One region of the Gottfriedia sp. OAE603 genome, then DNA from elsewhere that is predicted to be linked to it. Evidence: a T-box and tRNA genes for the amino acid it is inferred to sense, from the RefSeq annotation. Region 1 holds a T-box; the other holds one or more tRNA genes.
What was found. A T-box is a leader RNA that pairs with one kind of tRNA and senses whether it is charged. The one in region 1 lies ahead of argS (arginine--tRNA ligase), so its partner is inferred to be a tRNA-Arg.
Positions count from the first base shown of each region.

Region 2: it has a tRNA-Arg gene. The T-box ahead of argS (arginine--tRNA ligase) is inferred to sense a tRNA for this amino acid. The anticodon was not compared.

Region 1 is NZ_JBEUNN010000001.1:3,210,493-3,220,705, forward strand. It holds gene ABID96_RS16440 (hypothetical protein) at 1-90, opposite strand, end outside; gene ABID96_RS16445 (ABC-F family ATP-binding cassette domain-containing protein) at 367-1,923, shown strand; gene ABID96_RS16450 (nitroreductase family protein) at 2,347-2,943, opposite strand; gene argS (arginine--tRNA ligase) at 3,341-5,029, opposite strand; T-box leader at 5,074-5,294, opposite strand; gene ABID96_RS16460 (tetratricopeptide repeat-containing glycosyltransferase family 2 protein) at 5,417-6,505, shown strand; gene ABID96_RS16465 (glycosyltransferase) at 6,593-7,654, shown strand; gene ABID96_RS16470 (glycosyltransferase) at 7,684-9,063, opposite strand; gene ABID96_RS16475 (dTDP-4-dehydrorhamnose 3,5-epimerase family protein) at 9,134-9,592, opposite strand; gene rfbD (dTDP-4-dehydrorhamnose reductase) at 9,592-10,213, opposite strand, start outside.
Region 2 is NZ_JBEUNN010000001.1:483,417-493,629, reverse strand. It holds gene ABID96_RS02370 (PTS sugar transporter subunit IIC) at 1-940, opposite strand, end outside; gene ABID96_RS02365 (PTS sugar transporter subunit IIB) at 983-1,285, opposite strand; gene ABID96_RS02360 (DUF6509 family protein) at 1,635-1,928, opposite strand; gene ABID96_RS02355 (DUF3934 family protein) at 2,224-2,382, opposite strand; tRNA gene ABID96_RS02350 (tRNA-Arg) at 2,690-2,762, opposite strand; gene ABID96_RS02345 (6-phospho-beta-glucosidase) at 3,127-4,566, opposite strand; gene ABID96_RS02340 (LacI family DNA-binding transcriptional regulator) at 4,760-5,728, shown strand; gene clpP (ATP-dependent Clp endopeptidase proteolytic subunit ClpP) at 5,919-6,512, shown strand; gene ABID96_RS02330 (hypothetical protein) at 6,686-6,850, shown strand; gene ABID96_RS02325 (DinB family protein) at 6,888-7,397, opposite strand; gene ABID96_RS02320 (DUF1801 domain-containing protein) at 7,469-7,894, opposite strand; gene ABID96_RS02315 (HPr family phosphocarrier protein) at 8,103-8,360, opposite strand; gene whiA (DNA-binding protein WhiA) at 8,383-9,333, opposite strand; gene ABID96_RS02305 (gluconeogenesis factor YvcK family protein) at 9,370-10,213, opposite strand, start outside.

The DNA of each region.
Region 1 (10,213 bases):
CTTTTTTTCTTCAATAAGAATTAGATTTTCATCTTTTTTGCAACTTACTAAAAAAATGACTACTAATAATAGATAAGTGATTTTCCTCACTTTTTCCCACCTCTAAACTTTCATTAACTAACATATGGTTATTCGATTAAGACTTAAGTATTCCTCTTTTTCACATGTTTTCATTATGTAGCTTTTGTAATAAGTGATGACTGAATTTTCCTTACTTCATCATACGATCCCTTCTTTTCTGTCAGCACATTAATTTACCATTGAACACTTACCTAGTTGCAGACTATAATTAGTAAGTGACTGTTTAAATTACGTTCTAAATAGAACATTTTTATATAACGAAAAAAATAGAAAAGGTGTAGATTAATGAGTATATTAACTGTAAAAAACTTAAGCCACGGCTTTGGTGATCGTGCAATATTTAATGATGTATCATTCCGATTATTAAAGGGAGAACATATTGGTCTAATCGGTGCTAATGGTGAAGGTAAATCAACTTTCATGAATATTGTAACTGGCAAACTTCAACCTGATGAAGGTAAAGTTGAATGGTCTAAAAAAGTACGTGTTGGTTATTTAGATCAACATGCAGTATTGCAAGCAGGAATGACAATTCGCGATGTATTAAAAAGTGCATTCCAATATATGTTTGATATGGAAAATGAAATCAATGATTTATACGTAAAAATGGCCGATGCAACTCCAGAGGAAATGGAGAAAATGCTTGAAGATGTTGGCGTACTACAAGATACATTAACGAATAACGATTTTTACGTTATCGATGCAAAAGTAGAAGAAATTGCTCGTGGTTTAGGTTTAGAAGATATTGGTCTTGAGCGTGATGTAACTGAATTATCTGGTGGTCAAAGAACAAAAGTTCTTTTAGCTAAGCTTCTTTTAGAAAAACCAGATATCTTATTATTAGATGAGCCGACTAACTATTTAGATGAGCAACATATTGAATGGTTAAAACGTTATTTAAATGAATATGAAAATGCATTTATTTTGATTTCACATGATATTCCATTCCTAAATAGTGTAATTAATTTAATTTACCACATGGAAAATCAAGAATTGAATCGATACGTTGGAGATTACAATAATTTCATGAGTATTTATGAAATGAAAAAATCACAACTAGAATCAGCTTATAAGCGACAACAGCAAGAAATATCAGAGCTGAAAGACTTTGTTGCTCGAAATAAAGCTCGTGTTTCTACTCGTAACATGGCAATGTCACGCCAAAAGAAACTAGATAAAATGGACATTATCGAGCTTGCAAGGGAGAAGCCAAAACCAGAGTTTGACTTCAAACCAGCTCGTACTTCTGGAAAATTAATATTTGAAGCTAAAAACCTTGTTATTGGATATGACGAACCACTTTCACAACCTTTAAACCTTCGAATGGAACGCGGTCAAAAAGTCGCTTTAGTTGGTGCGAATGGTATCGGTAAAACAACTTTAATGCGTAGTTTACTTGGTGATATTAAACCAATTTCAGGTGAAGTTGAACGCGGAGAATTCCTTCATATCGGGTACTTTGAACAAGAAGTGAAAAGTGATAACAATAAAACATGTATTGATGAAGTTTGGGATGAATTCCCTTCATTTACACAATACGAAGTTCGTGCTGCTCTTGCGAGATGTGGTTTAACAACAAAACATATCGAAAGTAAAGTATCAGTATTAAGTGGTGGAGAAAAAGCCAAAGTTCGTTTATGTAAATTAATGAATAATGAATCAAACTTACTTGTACTAGATGAGCCGACTAACCACTTAGACGTAGATGCAAAAGAAGAATTAAAACGAGCGCTGAAAGAATATAAGGGTAGCATTTTAATTATCTGTCACGAACCAGAATTTTACCAAGGTCTAGTAACAGACGTATGGAATGGTGAAAATTGGACTACAAAAGTATTTTAATTAGTCAACGATCGCCTGAACGAAAATATGAAAGTTCTCTTCTTCTGGAGAAAACAAACTAAACAAAAAAAGGTAGCTAATTAAGTAGATAATTAGCTACCTTTTTATTTAGTAGGAATTGACTATGATTACTCTCCTAACTAAGAAATGAATTGAATTGTATTAAAAGAAAATTTACTTTTAACAAAAAACTTTTCTAAAATGATTTTGTTTAAAAATTTCTTTTACATTACTCTTCTGTTAAAGAGAGCAATTGGAACGGAAGGTGCGAGACTCCTGTGGGAGTAGCGGGACAGATGAGACCCCGCAGGCGCATGCCGAGGAGGCTCATCGCACGCCCCACGGAAAGCGAGCATCCTGGAGTGGAAATCGACGAATTCTCTATTTTATTAGTTTCTAAGAAGAGTTAGCCTCTCTTTTTTATTATGAAAGTGTAATGTTTTGGCCTAATTTTGTCGTCCATTCCCTAGGATTTTTTCGTTTTTTAGACACTTTTGGCATTGTATTAATATAACCGATATGAAGTGCGCCCAATATTTTTCTGTTTACTGGGATCCCCATTTCTTTGTAAAACTGTTGATCAAAAATATATGGGTTTGTACGCCAAACCATTCCAATATTTTTTTCCCAAGCAGCTAATTGTAAATTTTGAACAAATGAACAAGTTGCCCCAATTGCTTCCAAATTCTTTTTTTCATTTTCTGTATGATCTGTTGTTATGATCAAATGCATAGGCGTGTCAATAATATATGATTTAAAAAACTCAACAGATTTCTTTATTTTTTCAACAGTATATGTTTCTGTTAACTCCATTCTTTCATAACTATCTACGATTTTTGAAGCATAAAATTCTTTTTCATTTTCTTCTGAAATCATGATAAATTGCCAAGGCTCTTCCTTACTATGAAAAGGAGCATAAGAAGCTACTTCCAAAAGTTCCATCAAAATCTCTTCAGAAATCGGGTCTTTTTTTGTATCTCTAACAGTTCTTCTATTTTTGATCGTATTTAAAATTGTCATTTGTTTGTAATCTCCTTAGTTGGAATCAATTCATTTATTATTATAAATGTAATTGATAATCATTTTCAATGAAAACAAGTATTTATTAGTAAACTTTAAGATTCCTAATATAATAACACCAATAATTCAGAAAAGCTGTTTTTGTATTCATTGTCTTTACTTTAGAATGTGTTAGTTGATTACAACTCCAGGTTGCTCCCTTTCCGTGGGGCGAAATCTGAGCCTCCTCGGCTAGCCTGCGGGGTCTCAGCCTTCCCGCATCTCCCACAGGAGTCTCGCACCTTCCGTTGTAATCAACTTCTATCCATCTCTTTTTAAAGATATAATCACTTGTAAAAGAGCCTTTAGAAAAAACAAAAAAAGTATGAAAAGAAAATGTTCTTTTCATACTTCTTGATTACATTTCTTTTGGTGCACGAATACCCAATAATCTTAGTCCCTCTTCTAATACAATCGAAACAGCTTTGATTAGAGCTAATCTACTTACTAATTGATCGTCTTCAGTAAGGATATGAGTATTTCCATAATATTTATTGAACGCTTGAGCTAAATCAATTGTATATTTGGCAATAACTGACGGTTCATTTTGTTCGAAGCTACGTCTTACTTTGTCTGGAAAGGCTTGAATATTTTTTATGATTTCCCAACTATACTCATCATGTAAGCCTTCTTGATTTTGGAAATCTGTTATATTCGCTTTTTCTAAGATTGAATTAGTTCTCACTATAGAATACTGTACATATGGCCCCGTTTCTCCTTCAAATTTCAACATTTGCTCTAGAGAAAACTCGAAATTATTCATACGATCATTTTTTAAATCCTGGAATATAATCGCTCCTACCCCTACCATTTTTGCAACTTCATCTTTATTCTTTAAATTAGGATTTTTGTCAGATATATTCTGATTGGCTAAATTAATTGCTTCTTCAATGACTTTTTCAAGTAAGACAATTTTCCCTTTTCGAGTTGACATTTTTTTACCGTTTTGAAGAATTAAACCAAATGGTACATGTTCCATATTCTTAGACCATTCATATCCCATCTTATTTAAAACAGTAAATACTTGAGTGAAATGTAAAGCCTGTTCACCTCCTACGACATACACTGCTCTATCAAAATCATATGTTTCTTTACGGTATATTGCAGCTGCCAAATCTCGGGTTGCATATAAAGTAGCTCCATCGGATTTTCTAATTAAACATGGTGGTAATTCTATTTCTGAAAGGTCTACAACTTCAGCACCTTCTGATTCAACTAATAAATTTTTCTCTTCTAATAATGTAATGATTCGATCCATTTTATCATTATAAAAAGCTTCGCCATTAAAGCTATCAAAGCTAACACCTAATAAATCATATACCATCATAAATTCTTTTAGTGATTCTTCACGGAACCACTCCCATAATTCTTGCGCTTCTTCATTTTTCTCCTCTAATTTCTTAAACCAGCTTCTTGCTTCTTCTTCAAGCTCTGGTTCCTTCTCAACTTCTTCGTGAAATTTAATATATAGTGTTAGCAATTCTTTGATGGGGTTTAATTTTACTTTTTCTTCTACTCCCCAACGTTTATACGCAACAATCAATTTTCCAAACTGTGTTCCCCAATCACCTAGGTGATTAATTTTAATTGCGTTATAACCATTTTTTTGAGCAATGTTTCCAATCGCGTTCCCAATCATTGTTGAACGAATATGGCCCATTGAAAAAGGTTTGGCAATATTTGGTGAAGAACAATCAATCACAATTGTTTTTTCTTCATCAGTAACTTGATTTCCGTAATCTTTTCCTTTATTTAATACGGTTTCAATAATATGTTTACTGACAATTTTCTTATTTAAGAAGCAGTTTACATATGGTCCATTTGCCTCAACTTTTGCAAATAATTCATGTTGAATGAGAGGTGCAATTTCTTGCGCTATGCTAACTGGGGACTTTCTTAATGACTTTGCAAGCTGAAAACAAGGGAAAGCTAAATCGCCTTGATCTGCATAATGTGGTTTTTCGATCAGTGCATTAATTTCAATTTTATTTAATACGCCATTTAATGCTTTTTCTAGATGCTCACTATACAATAATTCATAGTTCATCTTCCTTCATTCCCTTCTAAAAATAAATAAAACCCCGCCTCTAAAAAAGAGACGGGGTTTAAGCTCCGCGGTACCACTCTAATTGTTCAAATACTATTGAACCATCTTTAAGTTTGTTAACGAGGTTCCATCCCCGGTAAATCCTACTATCATTTCGAATTTACTTCTCCAAAGTGCGCTTCATCTTATTCGTTTTATTAGGCTTCCACCATCCCTAACTCGCTTAAAAACTTTATAAGATTACTCTCTTTATCATAAAATTTCCGATATTCCTTTTACATATTTAAACATATACAAAACTGAATAACAACCTTCTTATTAAAATTTTCATAAATTGGATGAACGTTTTATTGACAACCTTAATAACATAAATTTGAGGTGGAATTAATGAAAAAAGATTCAATTACTATCAGTCTTTGTATGATTGTAAAAAATGAAGAAAATGTTCTTGAAAGATGTCTTTCATCCGTTTCTACTATTGTAGATGAAATCGTCATAATTGATACAGGTTCAACTGATCAAACGAAAGAAATAGCAAAAAAATTTACAAATTGCGTTTATGATTTTAACTGGATCAATGATTTTTCCGCGGCTCGGAACTTTGCCTTTTCTAAAGCAACTAAGGACTATATTATGTGGTTAGATGCAGATGATGTGATCACAGAATTGAATGCAGAAAAATTACTTGAGCTAAAGAAAACTTTAACAGAAGAAGTAGATGCTGTTGCAATGAAATATCATCTTTCTTTTGATGAAGATGGAAATCCAACATTTAGCTCTGTTCGAAATCGAATCGTTAAACGTAAAAGAAATTTTAAATGGATTGGTTTCGTTCACGAATATCTTGAAGTATATGGAAATATCATTCATTCAGATGCTGCCGTCATCCATCATAAAGATAAAGACTCATCTACCCGAAACTTAAAAATTTATGAAGAAGCAATTGCTTCAGGTAAATCATTAAATCCAAGGGATAAATATTATTACGCAAATGAATGTTTAGATCATGGGAAGTATGAAACCGCAATTGAATGGTATAACAAATTTTTAGATGAAGGCAAAGGTTGGTCTGAAGATAATATTCAAGCCTGCGGAAAAATGGCTGATTGTTATTTGAATTTAGGAAATATGGATTTAGCAACCAATAGTTGTCTAAAATCATTCAATTACGATGGTCCGCGTGGAGAAAATTGTTGCAGATTAGGTTATATCTATCTTCAACAAAACGATTATCATCGTGCAATCTCATGGTATAAAATTGCTACATTTGTTGATATTCCTGAACAAAAAAGCCCATTTATTAATACTGCGTGTTATACTTGGCTACCACATTTACAATTATGTCTTTCCTACAGTCGTTTAGGTGATCAAGAGACTGCTAAAAAACATAATGATATTGCTGCTAGCTTTGCTCCTAATAACCCTTCGGTCAAGCATAATCAAGCGTATTTTAACTCATTATTTAATGAGCAATAATACAACTTCGGTGTCCCTCAATGTAACTTGCAATATCATAAATACATTTTTTAGTTAGAAGCGATATCTTAAGAAAAGAGTGATATTTTGACTACCGTTAGTTTATGTATGATCGTTAAAAATGATGAGGCTGTTATTGAAAGATGTCTACAATCAGTATCCGACTTAGTGGATGAAGTGATCATTGTTGATTTAAAATCCACAGATAGAACTAGAGAACTAGCAAGTATGTATACAAAAAACATTTATTCTTTTGAAGCAACTCAGCATGAAAAAGATGCACTAAGCTATTTATTTGAACTCGCTACAAAACAATATATTTTTTTCATAAACCCTAATGATATTTTGTTCGAAAATGACAGGGAAAAATTTGCACAATTAAAGCTCTCGATCAATTCAAATATAGATGGAATATCAATGAAACTGAAAACTAATTTGAATGAAAGTACGCCAAAAATGCTAACTAGAATAGTAAATAGAAATAGTTCTTATTCTATTAGTGTTGAATCCGATGAGCATTATATTAATGTTACAGGTAAAGTGGTTGATTCTGACATAGCGATCAACCATCTCCCATACACACATGATCCTAATAACCATATAAAAATATTTGAAAAAATGATTGAAGAGAATGTTGTCTTTTCACCTAGAGATTTATTTTATTATGCAAAGGAATTAAGTGATAATCATCAATATGATCAATCGATTCAATATTTTCTAAAGTTTTTAAGAAAAAAACAACCGTATAATGAACATAATATACTAGCTTGCTATTATTTAGCCGATAATTATCATCACCTTAACTTATTTGAATTAGAAAAAAGTTGGTTACTACACTCACTTCAATATGAAAAACCACAACCCGAAACATGCTGTAGGATTGGTTATTTTTTTCTAGAAAATACAAACTATGACTCAGCAATTTTTTGGTATGAAGAAGCAGCCTCAAATAAAAATGCAGAGCAACTCTCAAACATTCAATATTCATATTCAACATGGATGCCACATTTACAATTAGCAGTATGCTATGATCGAATTGGTAAACATCAATTAGCGAATGAACATAATGAAATGGCTTATAGTTACCATCCAACACATGCTAGCATATTATCGAATAGACAGTATTTCTCAAATTTATTAAATAAATAAACGGCGGTTGAATTTCTCAACCGCCGTTCTTATTGTTTTTTCTTTACAAGTACAAGCATTTGGTAGATTTCTAAATTTGTTATTAATTCGTCTAGTGTTATACCAAATTTATGTGCCAAGTGAACCACTTCTTCAAAAAATAATTTTATATTAATATTTACATCTATTTTTTCATTCTTGTTATAAATGATGTCAAACATATGAGTAGGAAATAGTAAATTCATTGTTTTAGGCGTAAAAAATCTTACATGCTCTTTATTTAATATTCCTGCATTCAAGTAATTCCAACTACCATTTAATAACTGGTAAAGTACTTCCCCATGTGAGACATTTGGAACTCTACAAATAATATTTCCTGATGGTTTTAATAGTTTACTAATTTCAATTATATAATTCCAAGGGTCGTAAATATGTTCAATCGTTTGATCTAAAATAATTAAATCAAAAAAATCATTTGGATATGATAAATTCGTCTCATCACAACTCACAATATCAACTTTTTCATAAAATTGTGAAGCAATTGACGCTAATGCAGGGGTCTTATCTGTACCATATAATTCACATGAATACCTATTTTTTATCTCTAATCCTGTTGCGCCTGCCGAGCATCCAATCTCCAATACCTTCTTCACATTACTTGGTACCATTTCAATTATTTCTAATTTAGGATAGGCAGTATCTATTAAATGGTTTCCCCATTTTTCTATATAACGATATCGATTTTCAATATAAAGCTGAGTAATATTAATATCGTTATTCCCTTTAAATGTTACATGTCCATAATGATGTACATATGAATCTAATGCAATATGCAATTCATAGCCTTCTAGAACCGTTCTTAAACAGATATCATCATCTTCAAATGAACCGAATTTAAATCTTTCATCAAAACCTTTTAGTTTCTCAATTACCTCACGTTTGACTAATAAACAAAAACCCACTAGTCGCAAAACTTGCTTAGATTTTCCTTTGACTGTTTCACAATATTGTAAAGCAAACTCATTTATTTCATCATCAGATTGATAATTCACGTCAATTTTTTGTAATCCACTTACATAATTACTAACTGGACCAACCATACCAATACGATCATTGCTATATAAAAGATCTAACATTGCATCCAACCAATTTTCAGTAACAATTGTATCATTATTTAAAAACAACAAGTTATCTCCAGTAGCAACCTCAATTCCTTGATTACAACCACCAGCAAACCCCATATTTTTTTCATTTAAAATTGTTATAAACGAAGGATTACTTTTTAAATATTCACGTGTTCCATCGGTGGAACCATTGTCTACTACAATAATCTCGACATGGTCCTTTTTTGTATATTTTTCAAGACTTTCAAAGCATTTTTTTGAAACATCTAGCTGATTATATGTTAATAGAATAATGCTAGTTTTCATTCATTACACCTACTCATCCTTTGCTTAAGTCCCCCACAATAAAAACTTATTATAGATTCGGAGTATACGCTTATCTATTTTGAGTTTCCCAATTAAATCCGATTGTCTCATCATTCCAAGGTATTCTTTTTTCATCGGGTTTTTTGGGATTATATGATTTTGTTGTACAATAAATGATTGTTGCAGACTGATCACCGATTACCCGGTATCCATGTGCTACCCCTTTAGGAATTAATAAAATCATCGGATTATTTTCTCCCATATAAAAAACATTTGTTTTGCCTTTTGTAGATGAATTCTCTCTTAAGTCATATAAAACAACTTGTGCATTTCCAGATGGAAAAAACCAAATATCATCTTGTTCTTCATGATAATGAAAAGCTTTAATCACACCTGGATAAGTAGTTGACCATGATAATTGGCCAAAATTTGTCAGTAACTCATCATCATCTCTTAAAACTTCTGCAAAAAAACCTCTATCATCACAATGTTTAGTCAGTTTTTTTGTTATAACACCTTCAATTTGCATTAATTTCCATACTCCTTTCTTAAAAACTCATGTAATGCTTCTTTCCAATTCCTTTGATGAATTTGTAAATCAACAATTTTCTTATTACTTAATACTGAATACATTGGTCTTGGAGTTTTAGCACCATATTCTTTCGTTGTCACTGGAATGATTTTTGTTTTACGATTTAAAAATTGTAGTATTTCACAAGCAAATTCATACCAACTACATTTCCCTAAATTCGTTACATGGTATATACCTGGTTTCTCATTTAATAGAGATTCAAGGATTAAGACTAAATCTTTTGTATATGTTGGACACCCTATTTGATCATCTACGACTTTGAGTTCATCTAATTTATTTGATAAATTTACCATTGTATTCACAAAATTATCCGCTTTATGTCCATATAACCAAGATGTCCGTATTATGGTACAGTCTTCATTGATCGCTAATACTAGCTCTTCTCCAAGTTTTTTACTTTTACCATATATTGTATTTGGAGACGTGTAATCATCCACTTCATATGGAGTATTTTTTTCACCATTAAAAACATAGTCTGTACTTATATGGAAAAAACGACAATCCATTTTTTTAGATTCAACTGCTAGATTAAATGGTCCAATTGCGTTAACAAGATAT
Region 2 (10,213 bases), 2.7 Mb from region 1:
TTGTCGTACCAGATCCACCCATATAAACGAATGCATCTAAGAATGGGCCAGCTAGTACTGCATATTTATCTAAGTCTGTTACATTTTTTGCGTATAAATCGATATTTTGGTTACCTAATGCTGTTAATAATGGTGTTGTAATTCCACCTAAAATATTTGGACCGTGTAAACCTAATGCCCAGAAGAAGTGAACAAAGAATGCGATTGCTACTGCAAAGCCTAATGAATCTGCAGCATTTGTTAATGGTTTTACAAGTACTGAATTTAACCAGTCGTTAAAGAATACGCCGTCAGAAATATATAATCTAAATAATAATCCAACTAAAGCTACGATGAAAATTGTTAACATACCTGGTAGTAATTTTGCAAATGCTTTTGAAACCGCTGGCGGAACACCATCCGGTAATTTAATTACTAGTTGTTTTACTTTTGCTAATCTAACAAATATCTCGGTCGCAACAATCGCTACAATGATACCCGTAAATAGTGCAGTAGTATTTAATGAATTCCAGCTAATGAATCCCCAAGCACCACCAGTTGCTGTATCTCCACCTTCAAGCGTAACCGACACAGCCGCTAAAGATTGAGGAACTAATACGAAGTAAGATGCCAAAGCAACTAACATCGCTTCAAAACCTTCATCACCATAAGAACGTGCTAGCTTATGGGCTATACCAACAACAGCAAATACTGTCATGAATGCAAATGTTCCCCACCAAATGTCGCCACCTAGTGTTTTCCAATTTGCACCAAAAATTGCTTCCATCATATTGTCGTAGCCTTTAATAGCTCCACCTAAGTTATTGATTAGAGTTGCAAATGCTCCAATCATCGTGATTGCGATCATACCAATTAACGCATCACGAATTGCTAATAAATGACGTTGGTTTCCGAACTTCGCCGCTGCCGGCATAATATACTTTTCAGCAAAACGCATCATCTTGAATACACCTTCTTTTCTATTTAATTTTTAAACGCCCCGTTATTTCTTCAAATTTAATGCCATTTCCAATACCGCTTCACCGTTCATAAGACCATAATGAACTGGGTTAATAACATCCACTGGTATTCCCTTAGGTTCAGCTAGCTTCTTCATTTCTGAGGCAAGATAACGAACCTGAGGTCCTAGTAGTAATACATCTGCTTTTTCTAAATTTTCCTTTGCTGCATCACCTGCAACAGCCCAAATCTTAGCTTGAATTCCTTTCGCCTGTGCTGCTTGTTCCATTTTCGTAACAAGCAAGCTAGTAGACATCCCTGCGGAACATACCAATAAGATATTCATTCTCCACCTCCAAACTTAAATTTACTTATTTTTGTAACGCTTACATTTTTACATATAAAGACAAAAGAATTGACTCGTTACAAAAACAAGTGATTCATCAATTTTAATATTGCAATTACTGTGCCAATTTTCTAAAAAATCTTATTATTATTTTTAAACAAATAAAAAAACCTTGAAAAATCAAGGTTTTAATTATGAAATATATTTATGGATTCGGCTAGTGTATTATCAGTGTGTAATACACCAAACACTGTGTTAATACAATTTACTTAGTGTGTTGTGATTTCGTCTCATTTTTCATATTTCGACTACTATGTGTGTTTCTAATGACACAATAATCATAAATGAATTAATCTTCGACAGTTAAATGTGTTTTACAAAATTCTTTTAATTCTACTTCTTCATCTTCCTCTAAATCAAAGTCTAAATATTGATTTGTTTCAACTTCAAATAAATCATACTTAATTACTTTAGATTCTTCGCCATTAACACCAAATAACGCTTTTATGTATATACCTTTTTCATTGTATAATTCATCATCCTCAGGCACATCAATGAATAGGATAAACTCATATCTGTCACCTTCGATAATTCCAAATGGATCTTTGATTTCTTCTACAGTGTATTCTTTAATAGTTAACACACAAACATTCCCTTCAATTGTAATATTTACTATTATATACAAAAAAAGAAACAAAAAGAAAGACGCCTGCCGCAGCAGACGTCTTGATGCGTTTGAGGCAAGAGACCGGGCGACCACATTCGCGCGTTTAGCTTACGCATATCTCTCGACTTACTCAAATTAGCTCATCGCAAATAAAACTATAACATGATAAAATGCAGAAAGCAATAAAATCATAACTGGTAAATTATCCATACTGTATAAATCAATGACATAAAGACCTTAAAATTACGCAGTATCGTTTTTAAACTACATATTATGAATCACTAGTTGAATTCGATGTTCCTTTATTCTTAGTACCTTTACTTACATAAGGTTTCGCATTCGCTTTTTTCTTAGCCTTTGCTTGCCAACGATTCCAACCTTTTTTATCAGTACCTCTTCCTGTTCCGCCCTTACCTTTAGCTTTACTCATTTATACACCTCATAATTCTATTTAATCATTTCTCATAACTTAATTTTAACCAAACTAGACTATTTCATTTCGTTTTGATATACGAACGTTCAAACATTCGATTACACATATTGCGAAAGATTCATTATAACAGTTTTTCAGATCAGTATTGTATTTTATTTGATGCAGTGTCTTTTACACTATAGGTGGTCACGTTTTTGGAAAGGCTAGCTAACAGAAAATTTGCCGTAATAAAAAACCACGTGTTAGTCATCTGAGTCAAATATTCAACCAAGATATCTATTTCACGTGGCTTTCATAAAATTAGCGCGCTCGACAGGAATCGAACCTGCGACACACGGTACCGGAAACCGTTGCTCTATCCCCTGAGCTACGAACGCATATTGTTATAGGAATTACTCAAATTTAAAACCGTCACCCCAGTCTCAGTAAGTTTACGCAAGTAGTGGCTCGACTGGTGCGCTCGAAGATGATTCGATGAAGTTAATTCATCCGTGCTCTATCCCCTGAGCTACGAACGCATATTGTTATAGGAATTACTCAAATTTAAAACCGTCACCCCAGTCTCAGTAGGATTACGCATATAGCAGTTGTTCGACTGAGCTATGCCTTAAGAATAATTATATCGTTTGAAGTTTCTTACCGCAACGGTTTAAGCTTTTTAGCTTGGAAACTTTTGTATAATCAACAAAAAAGTAGGTGCATTGATAAAAGATTATAAGCACCTACTTTTAATTTTATAAATTATAAATTTTTACCGTTCGATCGAATGATATCTTGATACCAGTAGAAGCTTTTTTTCTTAATTCTTTTTAGTGTTCCGTTACCTTCATTGTCTTTATCTACGTAAATATATCCGTATCTTTTTTTCATTTCTCCAGTTCCTGCACTAACTAGGTCGATTGGTCCCCAGCTTGTGTAGCCAAGAATGTCTACTCCGTCTTCTATGGCTTCTGCCATTTCGATAAAGTGTGATTTTAAGTATTCAATGCGATAGTCATCGTTTATTGAACCTTCATCACTTAAAACGTCATTTGCTCCTAATCCGTTTTCTACTATAAATAATGGTTTTTGGTATCGGTCATGTAGTTGATTACAAGTGACACGCAATCCCTTTGGATCAATTTGCCATCCCCACTCTGATGCATTTAAATATGGATTTTTTATTGATGCAAATATATTACCTTCAGCTAATTGACTTAGCACTTCAGGGTCAGTACTAGCACATCGACTAGCATAATAACTAAATCCGATATAATCAACTGTGTGATTTTTTAGGATTTCTTCATCTTCTTTTTCCATTCTAATTTGTAAATTGTTTTCTTTAAAGTACCTCTTTGCATAGCCTGGATATTCACCCCTTGATTGTACATCAATGAAGAAATATGATTCGCGGTCTTTATCGATTGCTTCCCATATGTCATTTGGATGGCAAGTATAAGGATACGTTGCCCCAGCAGCTAACATACATCCAATCTGTCCATTTGGAATTATCTCATGGCATGCCTTAACTGCTAATGCACTTGCTACCAACTGGTGATGAGCGGCTTGGTAAAGAACTTGCTTTTTATCCTCATCATCTTTCAATACAATACCAGCTCCGATAAAAGGGGCGTGTAATAACATATTAATTTCATTAAACGTCATCCAGTACTTAACCTTATCTTTATATCTTTCAAATATTGTTCTTGTGTATTTCTCATAAAACTCAATCATTTTTCTATTTTTCCAGCTTCCGTACTTCTCAACAAGATTGATTGGTACATCAAAATGACAAGTGGTAACGACTGGTTCAATATTATATTTTAATAGTTCATCAAAGACATGATCATAAAATTGTAGTCCCTCTTCATTTGGAGTTGAATCGTCTCCGTTTGGAAAAATCCTTGCCCATGCAATCGAAAGTCGTAAACATTTAAATCCCATTTCTGCAAATAAAGCAATATCCTCTTTAAATCGATGGTAGAAATCAATTGCTTCATGTGAGGGATAATAAACCCCATTTTTTAACTCCAATGAGTCGACATTTCCTAACATCAGTGAAAAGCGATCCTTTCCAATTGGAAGTAAATCGACTGTAGTTAATCCTTTTCCACCTTCTAAATATGCACCTTCAGCTTGATTAGCAGCTATTGCACCACCCCAAAGAAAGTTCTCTGGAAATCTCGTTTGATTAGTACGCATACTTAATGTCCTCCTACTAGATTCTTATTTTTATATTCTGCTTACACCGATATCATAAATTTCTGAAATGCATTTCAGGTCAATCCCTTTCCAAAGATAATTTTAAAATTTTCAAACAAGAGTCGTAACTCCATTTATGATAATGTAGTAATAATAGGAGTAATTCAGTTTTTCATGTTAGGAGTTTGAGTTAATGTTAAATATAAAAGAGATTGCTAAAATATCAAACGTATCACCAAGCACAGTTTCTCGTGTATTAAACAACCATCCTCACGTGAACGAAGAGACAAAAAGAAGAGTCCTAAACATTATTGAACAATTTGATTACGTCCCAAATTTAAATGCCGTAAAATTAAAAAGAGGAAGAAACTTTTTAATCGGTATCATTACCCCTGAAATTAATGAGATCAGCTTACCATACATCAATAGTTTTATTTCCATTGCAAACGAACATGGTTTTAAAACAATTACGTATAATACAAGTTATGAAAAAACAGGTGAAATAGAAGCGTTAGAGGCTTTACGAAGAAAAGAGATAGATGCTCTAGTTATTACTGTTAGGGCTTCGGAATGGCGTGATATTGAAAGATATTGTAAATATGGACCGATTGTTGCGTTAGAAAGAGTCGATTCAGACTTTGTCCCTTCTGTTTATTTAGACCAATATATCGGTTATTACATGGCATTGGAATATTTAATTCAAAAAGGTTATCGAAAAATTGGAAATGCCTTTGGAAGAATGAATGGATTAAATACAATTAGAAGAATTCAAGCCTATAACGATCTATTAAAACTCAATAAAATGCCAATTAGGAAAGAGTATACCTTTACTGAAGTGTATTCTACCGCTGATGGTGAAGAAGTCGTAAATCATTTATGTAAATTAAAAGATAGACCTGATGCCATCATTTGTGCCAATGACTTCGTAGCAGCTGGTATTGTTTCAGAGGCGAAACGAAAAGGTATGAATATCCCCTTTGATTTGGCTGTCGTTGGTTTTGATAATCACTTAATGTCCAGAGTTTTAGACATTACTACAATACATAATCCAATCAAGCAGCAAGCAGAAAATGCATTTAAAAGTATCTATGAAAAACTAGAAAACACAACTCAAATTAGCGAATCTTTAGAATATAAATTAATCATAAGAAAAACTACATAATCTTTCGTTTAAAAATAGGAAAAGTCGTTAATGATGTTGAAGTATTACTTAATGAATATTTTTTAAAGTCGTTAATATTTTTTAGTCGAAAGAATACACTGAATGTAGCATCTCTTTTATTTGACCTTTTCTGACCTTAAAGGTATTATTGAATTAATCAATCTTTTGTTTCTAAGAAGGAGGAGAAAAAATGAATTTAATTCCTACAGTTATTGAACAAACAAGTCGTGGTGAGCGTGCGTATGATATTTACTCTCGTCTGTTAAAAGACCGTATCATCATGTTAGGTAGTGCAATAGATGATAACGTAGCTAACTCGATTGTCTCTCAGCTTTTATTCTTAGCTGCTGAAGATCCAGACAAAGATATTTCCCTTTACATAAATAGTCCTGGTGGAAGTATTACTGCTGGTATGGCTATTTATGACACAATGAATTTTATTAAGCCACAAGTATCTACTATCTGTATTGGTATGGCTGCTTCAATGGGTGCATTCTTATTGGCTGCTGGTGAAAAAGGCAAAAGATTTGCTCTTCCAAATGCGGAAGTAATGATTCACCAACCATTAGGTGGAGCTCAAGGTCAAGCAACAGAAATTGAAATTGCTGCAAAACGTATCTTATTCTTACGTGATAAGTTAAACGGTATTCTTGCAGAGCGTACTGGTCAACCTTTAGAAACGATCGAGCGTGACACAGAACGTGATAACTTCATGACATCTGAACGTGCGTTAGAGTACGGTTTAATTGATAAAGTAATATCTAGCACTGCAACAATTAAGTAATAAGAATAGAAACTAGTCGATTTTTTTCGGCTAGTTTTTTTATATTCTTTTTATGTTGTTTCATCATGTCACTTTCCAATTTGTTAAAACTTGAATGAAGCTCGAAAATTCGTTAAGACTAACGTTAGAGAATCGTCTCTTACATTTCAATTTAATTTGGAGGTCTAAACAGCATGGCAAAAAAAAAGAAGCCCCTTCATCTTGAGGAGCAACAAAAAATCACTGCGGATTTAAACAATCTTGAACCAGGAGAGTCCGTTAATGAACATCGAACCATTGAAACGGCAAATATCATTTTAGCTGGCGAGGAAATTAAACAACAAAATAACAATTTATAAACAAGAATCCTCCAATGAACAGTTTGGGGGATTTTTGTCAGTTTCTCAGAAATGCAATTCTATTTTCTAATTCTGATTTCTGACGTAGATGATGACGGAAATGCATGCCGATCAAATCATACCATTCCCTCCCATTGAGCCAGCCGAAACCACCATGTTTAACCTTGTAATTTGGATTTATTCGATCTATAGTAGACTCCCAATTTTGCATTTTTTTCTCAACTTGTTCTAGCCGAGTTAAAAGGACTTCGTTACTATCTAAATTATTTGGTGGTGCATTTAACTCGTCGGGTAACTTAATTTTAATTAGAGGAAATCCTCCGTTCTTAAACAAGTTCTCACCAAACTCTGATTTCCCGAGCTTTTGCTCTTCCTTTGATAGTGCACATGCTTCTACTTTTTCAAGGTATTCGAGTGCAACAAGAATTAAATGGTCGTACATTTGACAAATGGACCATACCCCATCTGCTGAAATATATCTTAGTTCCTCTAAAGTATAGTTTTGAAGGGCGTTTTTGAAGGCTTCGATTACTTTTACATCACTCATTTCAACACCTCCTTCTTCACAATCTTTTCATCGTATATAAGAAAAGTTATGTATTAAATAAGTAAGAAGAACTAATTATGGTCCGGATAGCATTCCTTCATAAACTTTACTGTATTCTCAATTAAAGACCTCAAGACATTAACATCAACATCTGCTAATTTGTTTATGTACACACATGATTTCCCAGTTGTATGCTTACCTAAATTCATTAATAATGACTCTCGATGCGGATCATCAGGTGCAAAATATAAACTAACTTTTGCCTTACGTGGAGAAAAGGCAACTAATGGAGCATCACCTTCGTGGCCAGTTTTATATTTATAATGATATGCACCAAATCCAATAATACTTTGTCCCCACATCTTCGCTTCATAACCTGTTACTTCAGAAAAAAGATCTAATAATTTATATGCATCTTCACGTTTTTTAGGATTTTCAACGTCTTCAATAAACTCAATGACACTATTATTCGTTTCTTTCGTTTTTGGTTCATACATAGTGAGAAGCTCTCCTTTTTTTGGGTTTTTGTAAATTGTTGAATTGTATTTAATTCGCTACTAAAATTCTTCTACAAAAAAATTTATCATTCTGTTTCAATCCAATTACATGCCTGTTTTTATCATAATTACTATTAAACAAAGAGGTTTATACATTAAACATTAGACGCTAAAAAAGGACATTCCATTAAATGAATGTCCTTCCAGTTTATACTTCTTCCCCAATAAACTTAATCACTTCTTGCATTGCTTCGATCTCATCGTCGCCAGTTACAGTAATGACTACTTCTTCACCAAATGGTACAGCTAAACTCATTACGCCCATAATGCTTTTTACGTTAACTTGCTTACCTTTATAGGCTAACAATACTTCTGAACGAAATCTTGTTGCTATTTGTACAAATTGTGCTGCTGGACGAGCTTGAATACCAGTTTCCAGTAATACTTTCCCTCTTTTTTCTAACAAAATACGTCCCTCCCTATCTTCTTTATTTTATTTTTATCGGCTCACCAGCTCGTAGTTTATCAGCAATTTCATCTATTTTTCTTAGTCGATGATTTATACCTGATTTACTAATTGATCCGCTTGATACCATTTCACCTAATTCTTTTAAGGTTACATCCTCGTACTCTACACGTAGTTCTGCAATTTCACGTAATTTAGGAGGTAAAATATCTAAACCAACTGAGCTTTGAATATATCTAATATTTTCAATTTGGCGGAATGCAGCACTAATTGTTTTATTTAAGTTCGCAGTTTCACAATTAACTAGACGGTTAACACTGTTTCTCATATCTCTCACAATTCGGATATCTTCAAATCGTAATAAAGCCGAGTGAGCACCAACAATATTTAAAAACTCTGTAATTTTTTCTGCTTCTTTTAAATAAGTAATATATCCTTTTCGACGTTCTAAAGTCTTTGCATTTAAACCAAATTCATTCATTAAACGACAAATTGCTTCTGTGTGTTCTTTGTATAATGAAAAAATTTCTAAGTGGTAAGAAGATGTCTCTGGATTATTTACCGATCCTCCAGCTAAAAATGCCCCTCTTAAATATGAGCGTTTACAACATTTCTTTTCAATTAATTCTTTCGCAATTTCATTCGTAAATGTAAACCCTTCACCTGTAATATACAGGTCATTTAAAATGTGTTTAGCTTCTTCTTTAATGCGAACAATGTACACATTATTCTTTTTTAAACGCATCTTTTTACGAACGAGTAATTCAACGTCCACATCGTAAACACGTTTAATTAATACATATATTCTTCTGGCAATCGCAGCGTTTTCAGTTACAACATCTACAATAAATTGGCGATTTGCAAATGATAAAGAACCATTCATTCGAATTAATGAAGATAGTTCAGATTTAGAACAACAATCCTTAATTTCAATAGTTGTTAATTCTTTCTTTGTCTCGGATGCAAAGGACATTTGAATCACCCCCTCCTTTTAACACATTTTAAAAATTTATTTCATTTTACCTTTTTTAACTTTAATTTTAGTTGGAATTAAGTCACATAGTATTTCCGCCAATTTTACAGTGTCATGTCTAATGACATTATCATCATATTTAATGATTGGTTTCGTAACGACTTCGAGATTTAGTTCCTTTAGTTGATCTAAATCAAACAATACTTGTTGTGATAATTCTTCGTTATATCGTTTTAAAATTTTATTTGGGATTTTCCCTTCATTAACGATAATGGTGTCAATAAAGCTTGAATCCATGTGATCATTTAAAGCTTTTACATGATCACTTGCACTATAATGTAATGTTTCGCCAGCCTGCGTCATTACATTACATACATATACCTTTTTCGCTTTAGCAGACATTACAGCCTTACCAATGTCAGTTACTAATAAATTAGGTAGAATACTTGTATATAAACTACCTGGACCGATCACAATTAAATCAGCCTTCTCTATTTCAACAATAGCCTCATTTATCGGTTCTACATTACTAGGAGATAGGAAGACTTTTTCAATCTTCTTACCAGAATAAGGTATCTTCGACTCACCAGAAACAATCGTTCCATCTTCAAGCTCTGCTTTTAAAACAACGCTCTGATTCGCAGCCGGGATGACCTTACCTCTTACATTTAATACTTTTCTCATCTCTATAATTGCGCGATAAAAGTCCCCAGTAATATCTGTCATCGCACTTAACATTAAATTCCCAAGTGAGTGACCAGATAAATCTCCTGTTGTTGTAAAACGATGTTGGAATAATTCTTCTAGCATTGGTTCCACGTCTGACAACGCTGCCAGTACATTACGAACATCTCCAGGAGGTGGAATTTTCAGTTCATCT